2 regions of the Bombilactobacillus sp. ESL1202 genome follow, and region 2 is predicted to be linked to the other one. Evidence: riboswitches for the same ligand, from Rfam matches in the RefSeq annotation. Region 2 holds a riboswitch; the other holds the start of a gene.

Region 1 (7,831 bases), 790 kb from region 2:
AGTTAAGTATCAATTACCTGTCATTAACGTGGTTTTAGAAAATAATTCTCTGGGTTACATTGAACACGAAAAAATTCAAAATAGCCAATCCATGTACGGTATTAACTTAATTGGAGCCGACTGGGGACAAGTTGCTCAAGCCATGGGGGCTCACGGTTTTACTGTTCATAATCTTGCAGAATTAAATCAAGCGATGAAACAAATTGACGAATTACAAAAGCAAGGCAATCCTCTCCCAGTTGTCTTAGATGCTAAAATTCAAAATATTGACCCAATTGATACTAGTTTTGTTCCAGTTAATGAAGATTTATTTGACCAAGCAACAATTGATCAATATCGTAAATTGTATGATGTTTCTGCAAAACAACAACCATCCTTGCAAACATTAATTAAGCAATTAGAACAATAAGCTAGCTGGTTTCAACCTCAAAAATTAAAAGATGCTTTACTGATAGCAAGGAATTTTCAACTATCGTAAAACATCTTTTTTAATATCAATTATCGTTAATCTTGTAAATGTCATCATCGTACCCATTTACTTTTTAGTAAAATACACTTGCTAACTTCAGGCTTGGTTTCGTTGACAAACTTCAATAACTTCATGATTGGGGCCATAAAAGTTAAAATAGCTAATTCCGTGCTCCCAAAATGGTAAGTGCATCACTTTGTGATCAATGAATTCAAAACCTAGACTCTTAACAAAATCAAAGGCCGCTTGCGCATCATCAGTATCTAACGCCAAATGATTAATTGCTCCATTAACTGGATTAACTTGGTCTTCATACAACTCAATCATCAAATTATTAATTTGTAAGAAGCCCACTTTGCTGCCTTGATTGTCTTCTTGATTAATTAATTCAAAGCCTAACTTTTGATATAATTCAACACTCTGTTCAAAATGAGCAGTTGTAATTCCAACATGAGAAATTCCTTTAAAAAAATTCATTTACTAATCCTCCTCACAATTATTCGACTTTATTATAATCTTTTTTTAATATTCAAAAAAGCCACTTCACAGTTCATGAAAAACTGCCAAGTGGCTTCCTTTTTGACCAAAATAAAAAGTAACAACTAAATTAGTTATCTGACATCATATAAACAAACTGATCAGTTGAAATTTTTTCATTCAAAGCGGTGACCAATTCTGGTGCTAATTTGTGCTTACGCAGTTCCTGTTGCACAAATTCATATTCATATTGAAAAGCAGTAATAATCAATTCGCGCTCCTGATTTTCATCAATTGAACTATTATTAAAACGTTGATGCCGATAAGCATAGTAGTGCTGAACCAAATTAACTTCAGCAATATTATCTGAATTACGTAGTTGTTTTAAATATTTAATAACCGATCGATAACCAATATTCTCTAATTTTCGTAACTGCGCTTTATTACGTTCAATAACTTCCTGGTAATTTCTGATCGTTGATTGTGGACGTTTCTTTTTCAAACGTCGAATCTTGCGCCGCAACTTTAATAATTTCCACCACATTTTAAATTGGATAATTGGATTAGCAATAATTTTACGCATTTGTAAAATTTGTTGACGATTATATTGCCAAACGATTTTTAAATCCACATCTTCATCTTGCACCAGTTGGTCAATGGTTGTAAATTCAATATTCTCTGTTTTTTCCAGCAAATACCGAACTTTTTTCGGATTAGCACGCGAGTTATCTAATTTCTGACTATTCAATAAAGTAATTACGTGACTTACAGCCAAAGGATCCGCATCTTCATTTTCCCGCAATTCTTGGATAGCATAATTAACCAATCGGATCAATTGATCATTAAATTCATTAATTGAAAAAGGACTTTCTTTGGCCGGCAAAATTCGCGGCAAGATTAAGGTTGGTACAATCAAGCTTAATAAAATAATAATTTCGGCCATAAAAATCAGATCAGTTCGAAAGGGAATTAATTTACCACTGCGCATAATCGGTAAAGAAAAAGCCATTGCTAGGGTGATCGTTCCATGAATTCCGCTTAAAGCTACAATCAAACCGTTTTTAACTAAGCTATTATTAGTCGCTGGTAATTTGATCCATTGCCAGTAAGCCCAAAGAAAGCGCATTATTAACATTAACAAATATAAACCCGTAGCTAGTAACAATAAGGTGGAGAAATGTAGATTATTATAATCAGCAATTGCCAATAAATTCCTAGGCAAACTCACACCTAATAAGACAAAAACAAAACCGTTCAACAAATTGGATAAAATTTCCCAAGTGGAAGTTAAAACCACTTGATTCGATGAAGATGTCAAACGCAATTGTCGCTTGTAAATACCAAAAACAACCCCCGCCGCCACAGCCGCCAAAATTCCTGATAGATGTAATTCTTCGGCAACTAGATAAACAACAAAGGGCGCTAAAACATTAAACGGAACCGTAATTGCTGTCGCGTCAAATAAACGACGCTGAAAAATAATTTGAATACTAACCAAAACTAAGCCCAATAAAATTCCGACAATGACCCCACCAACAAAAGTGGTTAAAAAAGTCCCGACGCTATGAACAACACTAAATTTTCCCGTCGCAAAAGCACCCAAAGCTAGATCTAAAGCTACTAAACCAGAAGCATCATTGAATAAAGATTCATTCTCTAAGTTATGCATAATTGGTTCCGGCACTTCGATATCGGCTGTAATTGAAGATACTGCCACAGCATCAGTTGGCGCTACAATAGCTGTTAAGGCCAAGGCTAAGCTCAAAGGTAAAGCATCCCATAACCAGTGAATAAAATACCCACCAACAATAATCGTGAAAATTGCCAAAATTATTGCCAATGACAAAACATTGCGAAAATTATGTCTTAAATTTTTAAAATCAGTATTTTGTCCATCATTAAACATTAAGGGGGCAATAATAATTAAGAAAAAAATTCCTGGTTTTAAATTAAAATGCATAAACTCTGGCAACCATGATAAAGCAAATCCCGTTGCAATTTGATAAAAAGCAAGGGGAATTTTAGGATACAAAGAATAAATAATATTAGCAGCAATTGTTGCACTAATTAACAACAAGCACGTAAAAAATAATGACATAAATTCCTCCTTATTGTTGAATAAACAGCATGCAGGGGGGAAGATTAACATACTTTCAATCACCAAAATCACTGACTTAAAAGCTCCACCAAAAAAATCCATGTCAGTTGCATTAATTGCCTATCAATAAATATATTACCGGATACAATTTTTCAATTGGTCTTCAATAATTTTTTGATAAAAATTAACCAATTTTTAAGATCCTAAAAACTTGTTAGCTTTTAAAATTGCCAAAGAAATAATTGGCACAATAATAATGGCCGCCAATAATTCAGCGATTCCGTTACTACCAATAACACCCATAATTGCGATATTTAAACCATTCAGCGGTACTTTATAAGCCGAAGCCATTGCCGACGCATACAAAATTCGCATTAATCCTAAAACCACAATTGTATTTGTCAAAGTACCAATCATTGCAGCAATGATCATCGCTAAAGTTTGTTTTTTTAAAGTTTTCATCAGTCCACGATAAGTCCAACCAGCAAAATAACCGACCAAAATTCGCGGTAATACGGAAATTAATGGATTGGTGAAAACAATTGTATCTAAGACACTGGATGGCGCCGTATAAGCACGGACTAAAGAACCCAGTCCCCAAATCAAACCTACTAGCGCACCATCATTAGGTCCTAATACGATAGCCGCCGTGATAACAGTAATGTGAATAATAGTAACATTCAATAATCCCAAAGGAATATAACCTAAAAAAGGAGTCATTGATTGAATTAAAATGATCGCAATTAAAATAGCACGAATTGCAATGGTATAAGCTTTACTTTTATGCAATTTTCTATCCCTGTCTTAGTCATCGAAATAATAAACTTCATTAGCCGAAATTGGTAACAATAAACTTAATGATCTATTCTAAAGTTAGGTAGCCCATTAAATTATCATGTTCCAAGAACCACAGCTTTCGTCTCAACATTTCTTATTCAAGCTTCAAATTCATTCGCAAATAAATTTTAATTAAATAAAAGATTATCAGCTAATTTTAACTATACCATTTTTTACAAATTAAATAAAATTAGCCGACACTAGCGCTTTTATTTTTTTTAAAAACTATACCAATTTTAGTCTGATCATTTTAAATTATTAATAAATTAGCTTTTTTTTACTTGATATTTTAACGAAATCTTGACTTTCATTTAATCTGCGCTAAAATTAAAAAGCAAACAATCAAAGAAGAGGTTGCTAAACTTATGATTAACATTATGGTGGTCATGAAGGATCAAGACCATAATGTGAAAGGACTTTTAGCCGAAATAGTAATTAACTTCATTTAATTACCGTTGGGTTCAGATTGAATAAGTCTGAGACTGTCGCAATCAAATAATAAGATTGCGGGGCGCTATCTACGATTTTATCCAGTAGCCTCTTTGCTTTTCGCAAAGAGGCTTTAATCGTTTTTAGGGTCCTCTCAATTATAGGAGGATTTTTTTATGGCGGACAAAGTACAAAACCAAGTCCAACGTAATCTTAAAAACCGGCATGTTTCCATGATTGCCTTAGGCGGTTGTATCGGTACAGGATTATTTATGACTTCAGGTTCAACTATTTCCAAAGCTGGTCCTGGTGGCGGACTAGTGGCTTATTTAGCAATGGGAATCATGGTTTATTTTTTAATGACTAGTCTTGGTGAATTAGCGACTAATTTGCCGGTATCGGGATCCTTTGCGACTTACAATGCTAAATATGTTGATCCAGCCTTAGGATTTGCCATGGGCTGGAATTATTGGTTCAATTGGGCCATTACTGTGGCAGTAGATATTTCCACTGCTGCTTTGTTAATTCAGTATTGGCTGCCCCACACTCCCGGTTGGATTTGGAGTTTATTAATTTTAGTTCTTATCTTTTTAATTAATGCCCTGACCGTTTCCACATTTGGTGAGACTGAATATTGGCTATCATTAATCAAAGTTATTACCGTAATTGTCTTCTTAATTATTGGCTTTGCCATGATTTTTGGCATTATGTATCACCCGGCTGCTGGTTTACACAATTTCACATATAAAAAGGCGCCTTTTGTCGGTGGCTTTCCCGCCATTTTAAATGTCTTTTTAATTGCAGGTTTTTCTTTTCAGGGAACAGAACTAATTGGTGTGACTGCTGGTGAATCTGAAGATCCTGAACACGCTGTTCCGAAAGCTATTAAAGAAGTTTTTTGGCGCATCTTGTTATTTTATATTTTATCAATTTTTGTGATTGCCGCTTTAATTCCATATACTAGCAAGAATCTGCTCAGTGCTGCCAATGGTAATATTGCCGTTTCACCATTTACTCTGGTTTTTAAAAGAGCAGGCTTAGCTTTCGCTGCTAGTTTAATGAATGCCATTGTTTTAACTGCTGTTTTATCTTCGGCTAACTCTGGGGCTTACGCTTCCACTAGAATGCTTTATGCCCTAGCCCATGATAACTATGCTCCTAAATATTTTGGTAAAACCACCAAACACGGCATTCCGTTACTATCTTTAATTGCTACAATGATCATTGCCTTAGTAACTTTTACTACCAGTATTTTTGGACAAAAAATTTATATGTGGTTAGTGGCCGCTTCTGGCTTAACCGGTTTTATTGCTTGGGTCGGAATTGCACTCAGTCATTATCGTTTTCGACGAGCCTTTGTCCTACAGGGTCATCAACTAAGTGAATTGAAGTATCATGCTAAACTATTTCCTTTAGGTCCAATTATTGCTTTAATTCTCTGTATTGTCGTCATTGGTGGCCAGAATATTGACGCTTTTATTCATTGGGATTGGCAACAAATTGGCATTACCTATATTGGAATTCCATTAGTTTTAATTTTATACTTTGGTTACAAATGGAAACATCATACTAAAATTATTCCATTAGAAGAAATTGATATTTCTAGTGAAAAATAAGCAAACTACCAAAAGTTGGAACAACAGCAATAATGTTCCAGCTTTTTTATTACTATTTTTTGGAAAACAGCCACTATCATCCATCAATTATTCAATATTTAGTTTTATTAGCAACCGAGAAATTACCCTTTGATGAGCATTTGACTTTATTCATAGTATCCAGTATGTTTTAATCATTAAAGGTGGAGGTAAATTTATGCAAACTTCTGAAAAAGTTCAAGCAACTGGATTAAGTCGCTTTACTTCATTAGTCTATTTATATACCGGTTTAGGAATCATTTTCTGGTTGATGGCGGCATTTGCTTTAGCTAAAAATCAAGCTTTCACAATGCCAATTATGTTATGGGCAGCTAACCACTGGCTCTTATCGACCATCGTTGTTATCGGCTTATCAATGATCTTATTAACTATGTGTCAACGCTTCGCACAAAGTTCGTACTTAATGACATTTGTCTGTTACTTGGCATTTTTATTTGTTTTTTCATTTTTAGGTGTGCCAATTTTCTTTAGCTATTCAGCCAAAAGTATTGCTCAAGCCTTAGTATTAACTTCCGTCGTCTTTTTTGTAATGGCTGGTTATGGTTACTTTACTAAAACAGATTTATCATCTTGGAGTCGGACTTTGTTCATTGGTTTAATCGCTATTTTAATCGTCTCACTTTTAGATGTTTTCCTATTTAAGAGTCCAATAGTTGCTTTAATTATCAATATTTTAACCATCGTTATTTTTATGGGTTATATTGCTTTTGATTCTCAAGATTTGAAGCGCATGTATGCTAATAGTCAGGGGCAAAATTTAGGCGCCTTAGCATTAGTGGCTTCAGTCAATTTGATTTTGGATTTCATTAATTTATTAATTAATCTCTTATCCATTTTTGGCAATAATGATAATTAAAATTTAACAACTACTACAAGCAAGTTACTGGCTACTCTTTGATGAAAAAGGGTGGCTTTTTTTATTTGCAAGCTACGACAAAGAGCGGGTAAACACCGCCAAGCTAGCCTAGACAAATTAAAAAGTCTGAACTTGACTTTTAATTTGGCGTAGTTAAACACAAATTTCTGACTTTGTGAACGCAATTATATCAAGCTGCGACAAGAAACGGTTAAAGGTTGAGCACTAACCTCAACTGATGATTAAGCCCGAACTTGGCTTGATTAGCAGTTGTAGTTAGGCTCAAGTTTCTGCTTTTGGGAGCGCAATTTTCAAAAATTTTTAGGAGGATCCTTTTTTGAATACTAAAAAAATACAAATTTCCACGTTAATCGGAATTATCGCTTTAACCACAGTAACGCGTTTAGATTCCATTATGGCGCCATCAATTGTCAAAATCCAACAAGCTTTTCCCCAGGCTGATGCTGCTCAAGTCGAATCCATTGCTTCAATTGGTGATATAGCATCAATGATTGCTTCTTTTATTTTTGGCTTTATTTTAACCAAAATAACTTATAAGTACGCTGCCATCATTGGTTTAAGCTTGCTAGCTGCTGGTGGCTTATTGCCTATCATTATTCATCAAAGTGTCAGTCAATTAATCTTTTTTGCTTTAATCGTCGGCTTAGGAAGTGGTGCTATCACTACGGTTTTGCCCAGTTTATCAGCTGCTGCTTATCAAGGCAATCGACGTTCCAATCAATTTGGTTTAAATGTTGCGTTAGAAGATGGCTTTGCAATGGTGTGGATTGTAATTGGCGGTTATTTAGCCAACATTAGTTGGATTCACAATTATTACGTTTATCTCATTACCCTAGTGGCTTTAATACTAGCGATCTTTTTCATTCCTAATATTCGACCTAATGAAAATACTGAAATTAATGAAACTTATGCTGCCAAAAATCACTGGGGCTTGATTATTAGTTTAGTTGTGATGTCCATGTTTGTGGAAGTCTTATCTGCTGTCATGT
Region 2 (7,831 bases):
ATCGCTAGCTAGTCCTCGAGCACGTTGCTTAAAATCAGAGTTAGCATAGGCTTCTTTGCGACCAGCTTGAATTTTTTGCGCTGTTGTTAAGGCCGTCGCAGAGGGCGCATCTTTTTTATCGGCATGATGTAATTCAATCACTTCAGCATCGGGAAAATATTGTGCTGCTTCTTGTGCAAATTTAATTAATAAAACTGCTGACAAACCAAAATTAGGGGCGATAATACCGCCAATTTGGTGCTTAATAGCTAAAGCTTGCAAGTCTTCGACTTGCTTATGATTCAAACCACTAGTCCCAATTATCGGTCGGATTTGGTGTTGTAGAGCAAACTTAGTGTTGTCAAAAACTGCTTGTGGCGTTGTAAAATCTAACCACAGATCATACTGACCAACAATTTCTGCTAAACTAGTAAAACGTTGAACCGACTTAGCTAACGGCAAATCAGTTGTTAAAGCTTGCGGTGACAAAATTGCCGCTAATTCAAAATTATTTTTTTGTTGGACTAACTGTACGGCTTTTTGCCCCATTTTACCGGTCGCACCAGCAATTAAAACTCGATACATAATTATTCTCCTAAATCAAAATCTAAAGAATCACTTAATTGTGTAATTCCTAAACGTTGTGCCAATAATTGTTCCTGGTGTGCATCTAAAGTAGCAATTGGTAAACGGCAGTTTCCACTAGCAAAGCCTTGGGCATTTAACAAAGCCTTTAATGCTGACGGTGATGGGTACATAAATAAAGCTTGCATCCGCGGTGTTAATAAACGTTGCCATGACCCAGCTTGATCAACTTGACCCGCAGTCAAAGCCGCATACATCTGTGTCATTTCTCTACCATATAAATGACTGGCCACAGAAATTACTCCCTTTGCTCCCAAGACTTTGGCAGTTAAAGCTTGTTCATCTTCACCCGTGTAAACTAGAAAATCATCAGGGACACCTTGAATGATTTCTTGTAAATCACTCAAGCTAGCACATTGCTTAATCCCCATAATTTGTGGATTTTGGGCTAGATGAAGCACGGTTTGGGGTTGCATACTAACTACTGAACGACCAGGAATGTTATAAATCATTAACGGAACTGGACTATTAGCGGCCACAACTTCAAAGTGAGCGATCATACCATTTTGATCGGGTTTATTATAGTAAGGAACTACCACCAAAACCGCGTCAATACCTGCAATTTGTCCGACTTTTTGAGTAAATTCAATCGTTTGCTGGGTATTATTAGAACCGGTACCAGCAATCACAGGTACTCGTCCAGCAACAATTTCACTAAAGCGTTGATATAACTTTAATTTTTCTGCTGCAGTCATCGTTGCCACTTCACCGGTAGTCCCCCCGACGACAAAGCCTTTGGTACCAGTCTCTAACAAATGCTCAATTAATTGTTCTAAAGCGGGAAAATCAATTTGGTTTTCTTCATTAAATGGTGTTACGATTGCGGTCATTAAATCTACTTGTTCAAACATGATTCATTCCTCCTATTGTTGCATTCGTTTTTGCAAAAATCCTTGAACCGTCTGGACGCCAACTGCAATCGCTGCCTCTTGCGGTAAAAAGTCCGCCGAATGTAAACTTGCAGGACTTTGCACACCCAACCAAAACATTGTTCCAGGAAATTTACTTAATAAATAGCCAAAATCTTCACCCGTCATTGCGGGCGTTGTCTGTACTAATTCCAACTGGGGATTAGCTTTTACATAATCTAAAAACAACGACGTTAATTGTTGCTCATTCACTACGGGTAAGTAGCCCCCTTGATTAAAGTCAATTTTCACTTGAACATCAAAGCTTTGCGCCACCCCCTGCGCTACTGCTTGAAGACGCTGACGAATTTTTAAGAGCATCGCTTGATCCAAACCACGAATGGTTCCTGACAAATGAGCTTGCTCCGCAATAACATTCCGGATACTCCCTGCTCGAAATTCACCAAAGGTAATCACGCCACTCGCTAACGGATCAATATTCCGTGAAATGATGGTTTGAACTTGTGTAATAAAAAAACTAGCGGCGACTAACGCATCCCGTGTTTTCTGAGGTGCAGCAGCGTGCCCACCTTGACCAATAAAGTGCACATCGACTTCAGTAGTTCCTGCAAACAAGGTTCCTAACCGACAACCAATTTGACCAACTTTTAAATCTGGATTAACATGCAGACCGTAAAATTCATCGGGATGAAACTGGCCCTGAAAAGCCCCTTGGTCAACAGCTAAAACCGCTCCACTGTCGCTTTCTTCAGCTGGCTGAAAAAAGAAAACTAGATTATCTTGGGGTTGATTTTGTGCAAAATAAGCTAAAACTCCCAAAGCAATTGTTAAATGAAGGTCATGACCACAAGCATGCATCACGCCAGGATGTTGTGAGTGATAACTAACCGCTGGCGCTTCCGTCACCGGCAAACCATCCATATCGGCACGATAGCCCAGCGTCCTTTTAGGTTGCCGCCCTTTGACATGAACGATCAAAGCTGTGGGTAGTTTTGGGATGGTTTTGACAGTTAAATATTGTTGGGGCATTTGGGCAATGATTTGCTTTAGATAAGCAGCAGTTTGGTGTTCTTGTAATGCTAATTCAGGAATTTGGTGCAAATGACGGCGAATTTGAATTAAGTCTTCAGTGGTCAACATAATTTCACAACCTTCTTAAATCAGTTTCTAAACCCGTTTTTTGTTGTGTTTGGGCATCTACCTGCTTCACTATTTTAGCGGGCACACCAGCCACAACACAATTAGCTGCCACATCTTGAGTTACGATCGCACCCGCAGCAACGACCGCATTATTTCCAATTGTTACTCCTTCAAGTACAACCGCATTGGCACCAATTAAAACATCATCACCAATTATCACTGGCTTAGCAGAAGCGGGTTCAATCACCCCAGCAATCACGGCATTGGCACCAACATGAACTCGTTGCCCAATTTGGGCGCGTCCACCAATGACTGCCCCCATATCGACCATGGTTTTGGCACCAATAACCGCCCCAATATTAATTACCGCTCCCATCATGACCACCGCTTGCTCGCCAATTTGGACTTGATCGCGAATTAAAGCCCCCGGTTCAATACGTGCATTTAATTGTTGAATATCTAGTAATGGCACCGCTGAATTTCTAGCTTGAACGTTGGTATGTTGGGCCGTAATATCTTTTTGATTAAGTTTTAAAAACTCATGCACCGCTAGCGCATCACCAAAAATGATGCCAACCTGTTTTCCTAAGAAAGTTTCCACACCACTAACTGCTTGCAGCTGTTGAAGTTGTCCTTTAATTATCACTTGCAGAGGCGTTTTTTTAGGTGCTTGACTAATAAAATCAATAATTTCTTGTGTATTCATTTATTGAACTCTCTTTTCATAAGATTAATTTAGTTGATAATCGCAATCCAAATGTAATAAATCCGTTAGTGTTTCACGTTTGACTACCAATTGACTGTGGCCTTTTTCGGCAAAAACGACGGCTGGGCGACCAAAGCGATTATAGTTAGAAGCCATCGAATAACCATACGCACCAGTGGCTAATACTGCTAAAATATCGCCGCTTTCAAAGTCTGGTAAAGCTTGTTGCTTAATTAAAATATCTCCCGATTCACAATAACGCCCAGCAATGGTGAGCGTTTGTGTCGGTTCTGCTAACGGTGTTTTGGCTAATAAAGCCTGGTATTGTGCTTGATACAAAGCAGGTCGAATATTATCGCCCATTCCCCCGTCAACTGTAATATAATCACAAACTCCCAGCACTCGTTTACGCGCGCCTAAGGTATATAAACTAACCCCCGCACTGCCGACCAAGGAACGGCCGGGTTCAATCCAAACTTCCGGTAATGCAGTCGCCAATGGCCATTGTTGCTTGAGTTCTCGGCTCATTGCGGTGACAAATTGCTCGGGTTTTAAAATTTGGTCTTTTGAAGTATAGGCAACGCCAAAACCGCCCCCCAAATTCAGTACTTGTGGTACAAATCCGAGCTCTGTATGCCAAGTTGCCACTAACTGACACAACTTATCCACCAACAATTTAAAACCAGCTACTGACATAATTTGTGATCCAATATGAGCATGCAAGCCTAAAACTTTTAATTGTGGTTGACTTAAAGCTTGTTTCAAAGCCACTTGTGCTTGCTGAGATTGCACATCAAAACCAAATTTACTATCAATTTGCCCAGTTTGATCGTACTCATGTGTATGTGCAGAAATTCCGGGGGTAATTCGTAACATTACCGGCACTAAACGAGTTATACCTTGTTCTTTAATCAGTTCCAGCAGTAAGTTTAGCTCCGTAAAATTATCAATGATAATCACACCAATCTGCTGTTGTAATGCTACTTGTAAATCTGCTTTCGATTTATTATTGCCGTGAAAACTAATCTTCGCAGCCGGAAAGCCTGCTGCTAAAGCAGTAAACATTTCTCCTTGAGAAACAACATCAACATGAACCCGTTCTTGATTCATCACTTGATAAATGGCTTTAATGGCTAAGGCCTTGCTAGCATAACTAATCGTCGCTTTTAACTTTTGCTGCGTAAAAGCCTTTTGAAATTGGTGAATCTGATTTCTGATTTGTGCAACATCGTAAACAATTAAGGGCGTTTGGTACTTTTTAGCTAGTTCTAAAGTGTCACAACCGCCAATCGTTAAATGTCCCTGCGTGTTTGTTGCAAAATTATTAGTCACGCCAGTGTTCCTCCTCAAAATTTTTGTCAATAAAAAAGGTTATTTGTTTGCTCACAAACAAATAACCTTTTGCTAATTCATTCTGGTTGTAATTTGTCGTAAGCGCTCCGTAGTTCAAACTACGACAGTCCATAATCTCTTAAATTATGTCCCAGAAATTAAGTCTTGGCCTAAAGATTTAATTCTTCGGCAGCTTTCCCTTCCACTACATTCTTCGCTGACCAGCTCCTGTAGTTACTCTTGGCGGCTGCAACCTCTTCGATATCACAAATATTATAATTAATTTAAAAAAATGTCAAGCCATTTTAATCATAAATGGCAAATCGTTAAAAAATAAAAAGTTGCAGATTAAAAAATAAATGTTAGAATGCAAATTAATCACTCAGCTAATTTTAATTTGGCAACTGAATTCGATAAACAGAGGAGAACAATTGGTAATGAAAGTCGTTAAATTCGGTGGTAGCTCATTAGCTACAGGTTCACAATTTAAAAAAATAATTTCAATAATTCAATCAGACAAAACAAGACAAATCATCGTAACTTCAGCTCCCGGTAAACGTTTTAAACAAGATATTAAGGTCACCGATTTATTAATTCGCTACAGTCAACAAGTGATTGATCACCAGGATTATAGCGATACTCTGAGCAAAATTTGGCAACGCTATGCTGATATCGGACAAACTTTTAACCTAGATGCAACAGTATTAGATCCTTTAAAGCAACAATTAAGAGTGCTAGCGCACCAATCATTTCCCAATAATGATTACTTACAAGCAGCTTTTAAAGCACATGGTGAAAAACTTACTGCTCAATTATTGGCTTTAATCTTGCAACAACAACGCATAGCAGCACATTACCTTGATCCTCAAAAATTAGGCTTGATCGTCAGTGATCAACCCAATGATGCTGAAGTTTTACCAGCCACTTATCAAAATTTTTCACAACCAATTTTGCCGAATAATTATTACATCGTCCCGGGCTTTTACGGAATGACCATCAACCAAGAAATTGCAACTTTTTCACGTGGTGGTTCAGATATTACCGGGGCAATTTTAGCTAAAGGTTTTCAAGCTGAACTTTATGAAAATTTCACGGACGTTGATGCCGTTTATGCGGCCGATCCTAGCCTCGTGAAAAATCCCCAAGCCATTACCACCATGACCTACCGAGAGTTACGGGAATTATCTTATGCGGGCTTTTCCGTTTTCCATGATGAAGCCTTAATTCCAACGATTCAAGCGCAAATTCCTATTAACATCAAGAATACCAATCATCCAGATTTACCAGGGACCATGATTGTACCAGAAAAAAATTTCCAACCACAGCATTTAATGACTGGTGTCGCTACTTCCAATCACTTCGTGGCGTTATATTTACATCGTTATTTATTAAATAAAGAAATTGGTTTTACACTCAAATTATTACAAATTTTTTACAAATATCAGATATCTTATGAACATATGCCTTCAGGAATTGATGATCTAACCATTATTTTTGATCGGCGGCAATTTACACCGCAAATTCAACGCCAAATGTGCCAAGAAATTCAAGAAACCCTGCAACCAGACCAGTTAGTCTGGATGGATGATTATGCCATTACGATGATCGTCGGTGAAGGACTACGTGAAAAAATTGGGATGCTCAAAAAAATTATTGACCCCTTAGCGCAGGAACAAATCGGCCTACACATGATCAATCAAGGAGCATCCCGAATTTCCATTATGATTGGCACCAAACAAGCCGATGCCAAAAAAGCAGTTCAAGCCATCTATCAAAGTTTTTTTGCTTAACAACAACCATTAACTAGGAGTTTAAAAATGCTTAAATTATTCAAAGTTCACGGATCCTTAAACCAATTTATTTTATTAGATCAAACTTTACTGCAACAGCCTTTGACAACCACTGAATTGACTAAATTAGTTCAAGTTTTGAGTCAAATCAAAAATTTGCAACCAATTGACGGCTTATTAGTGGTGGAAAAAGCCAGTGATCAAACCGCTCTGGGTCAAATGCGCATTTTTAATGCTGATGGTTCACAAGCACTGATGTGTGGCAATGGTTTGCGCACGGTTGCCCGCTACTTAGCCGCTAAATTTCAGCAGGATAACTTTTTAGTGCAGACACCAGAAAAAGCGCTAAAAGTCCAGCATTATCCAGACCTTGCTCAGCAAGTACCCGCATTTGGTGTTGAAATTTCCCCCGTCAGTTTTGACTTAAAGGCCGTGGGAGCAACCAACATTCACAAAGTGCAATTAATCAATCAAAAATTACCACAAATTGATTCAGAATTAAACTTCACTGCCATTGCAGTACCTAATCCCCACTTAATTAGTTTTGTAGAGCAAAAGTCCACTAAACTTTTATCTGAATTAGGTGCTAAATTAAATCACCAGAATCCTTATTTTCCTCAAGGCATCAACGTTAGTTTTGCCCAAATTTTGGGTTCCAATAAATTATTTGTCCAAACTTACGAACGGGGAGTCGGCTTGACTAATGCCTGTGGTACTGGCATGTCAGCAACTAGCTTAGCCTTCGTCTTAAATTATCCACAGCAAGCCCAAGTGGAACAATTAATTAGCGTGTATAATCCTGGTGGTTTAGTGCATGTTAAGGTACACCAAACTAAGCAGCACTATTGGATGGAACTAATTGGTAATGCTACACTGATGGGCACCGTGTTAGTTTCAGAAAATTGGTTGCATCAACCGACTACTAATTTTTCTCATCCGATCCAAGTCAATCCGGAAGCTGCGGCTTACTTAGATTGGACGCAAAGCTTGAACCTTTGACAATTGAGCACCAAAAAAAAGACTGCGAATGAGCTTTAACAGCTGTTAATCACTAAACTGTTAAACTTCTTCTCAGTCTTTTTTAATATTTTAATTTATCTATTTGGCTTTTTTATTTAAATAAGAATGACGAATGCCATAACAGAAGTAAACAATTAAACCAATGATAAACCAACCACCAGCATAAATTTTAGCTTCTTTACTTAGACCCCAAAAAACTAAGAGCGATCCTAAAAATCCGAGCAACGGCATGATTGGATAAAGGGGCATTTTAAAACCTGGTTCTGGCAAGTCATAACCTTCTCGTTTACGCAAGCCATAAATACCTAATGTTACAAACATAAAGGCAATCAAAGTCCCCGCTGAAACCA

The links. Region 2 has a riboswitch for lysine ahead of lysA (diaminopimelate decarboxylase). Riboswitches for the same ligand answer to the same signal wherever they lie in the genome.
Region 1: it holds a riboswitch for lysine, as region 2 does, so the genes downstream of both, AC3B7A_RS04945 (amino acid permease) here and lysA (diaminopimelate decarboxylase) in region 2, are expected to answer to the same signal.

Annotation. Positions count from the first base shown of each region.
Region 1 is NZ_CM176590.1:1,113,377-1,121,207, reverse strand. Features, by position in the region: gene AC3B7A_RS04965 (thiamine pyrophosphate-dependent enzyme) at 1-409, shown strand, start outside; gene AC3B7A_RS04960 (VOC family protein) at 566-946, opposite strand; gene AC3B7A_RS04955 (cation:proton antiporter) at 1,077-3,044, opposite strand; gene AC3B7A_RS04950 (ECF transporter S component) at 3,240-3,833, opposite strand; lysine riboswitch at 4,222-4,406, shown strand; gene AC3B7A_RS04945 (amino acid permease) at 4,487-5,926, shown strand; gene AC3B7A_RS04940 (Bax inhibitor-1/YccA family protein) at 6,123-6,821, shown strand; gene AC3B7A_RS04935 (MFS transporter) at 7,159-7,831, shown strand, end outside.
Region 2 is NZ_CM176590.1:326,707-334,537, forward strand. Features, by position in the region: gene dapB (4-hydroxy-tetrahydrodipicolinate reductase) at 1-564, opposite strand, end outside; gene dapA (4-hydroxy-tetrahydrodipicolinate synthase) at 567-1,475, opposite strand; gene AC3B7A_RS01655 (N-acetyldiaminopimelate deacetylase) at 1,488-2,633, opposite strand; gene dapD (2,3,4,5-tetrahydropyridine-2,6-dicarboxylate N-acetyltransferase) at 2,638-3,339, opposite strand; gene lysA (diaminopimelate decarboxylase) at 3,364-4,671, opposite strand; lysine riboswitch at 4,763-4,938, opposite strand; gene AC3B7A_RS01670 (aspartate kinase) at 5,109-6,461, shown strand; gene dapF (diaminopimelate epimerase) at 6,489-7,460, shown strand; gene AC3B7A_RS01680 (APC family permease) at 7,560-7,831, opposite strand, start outside.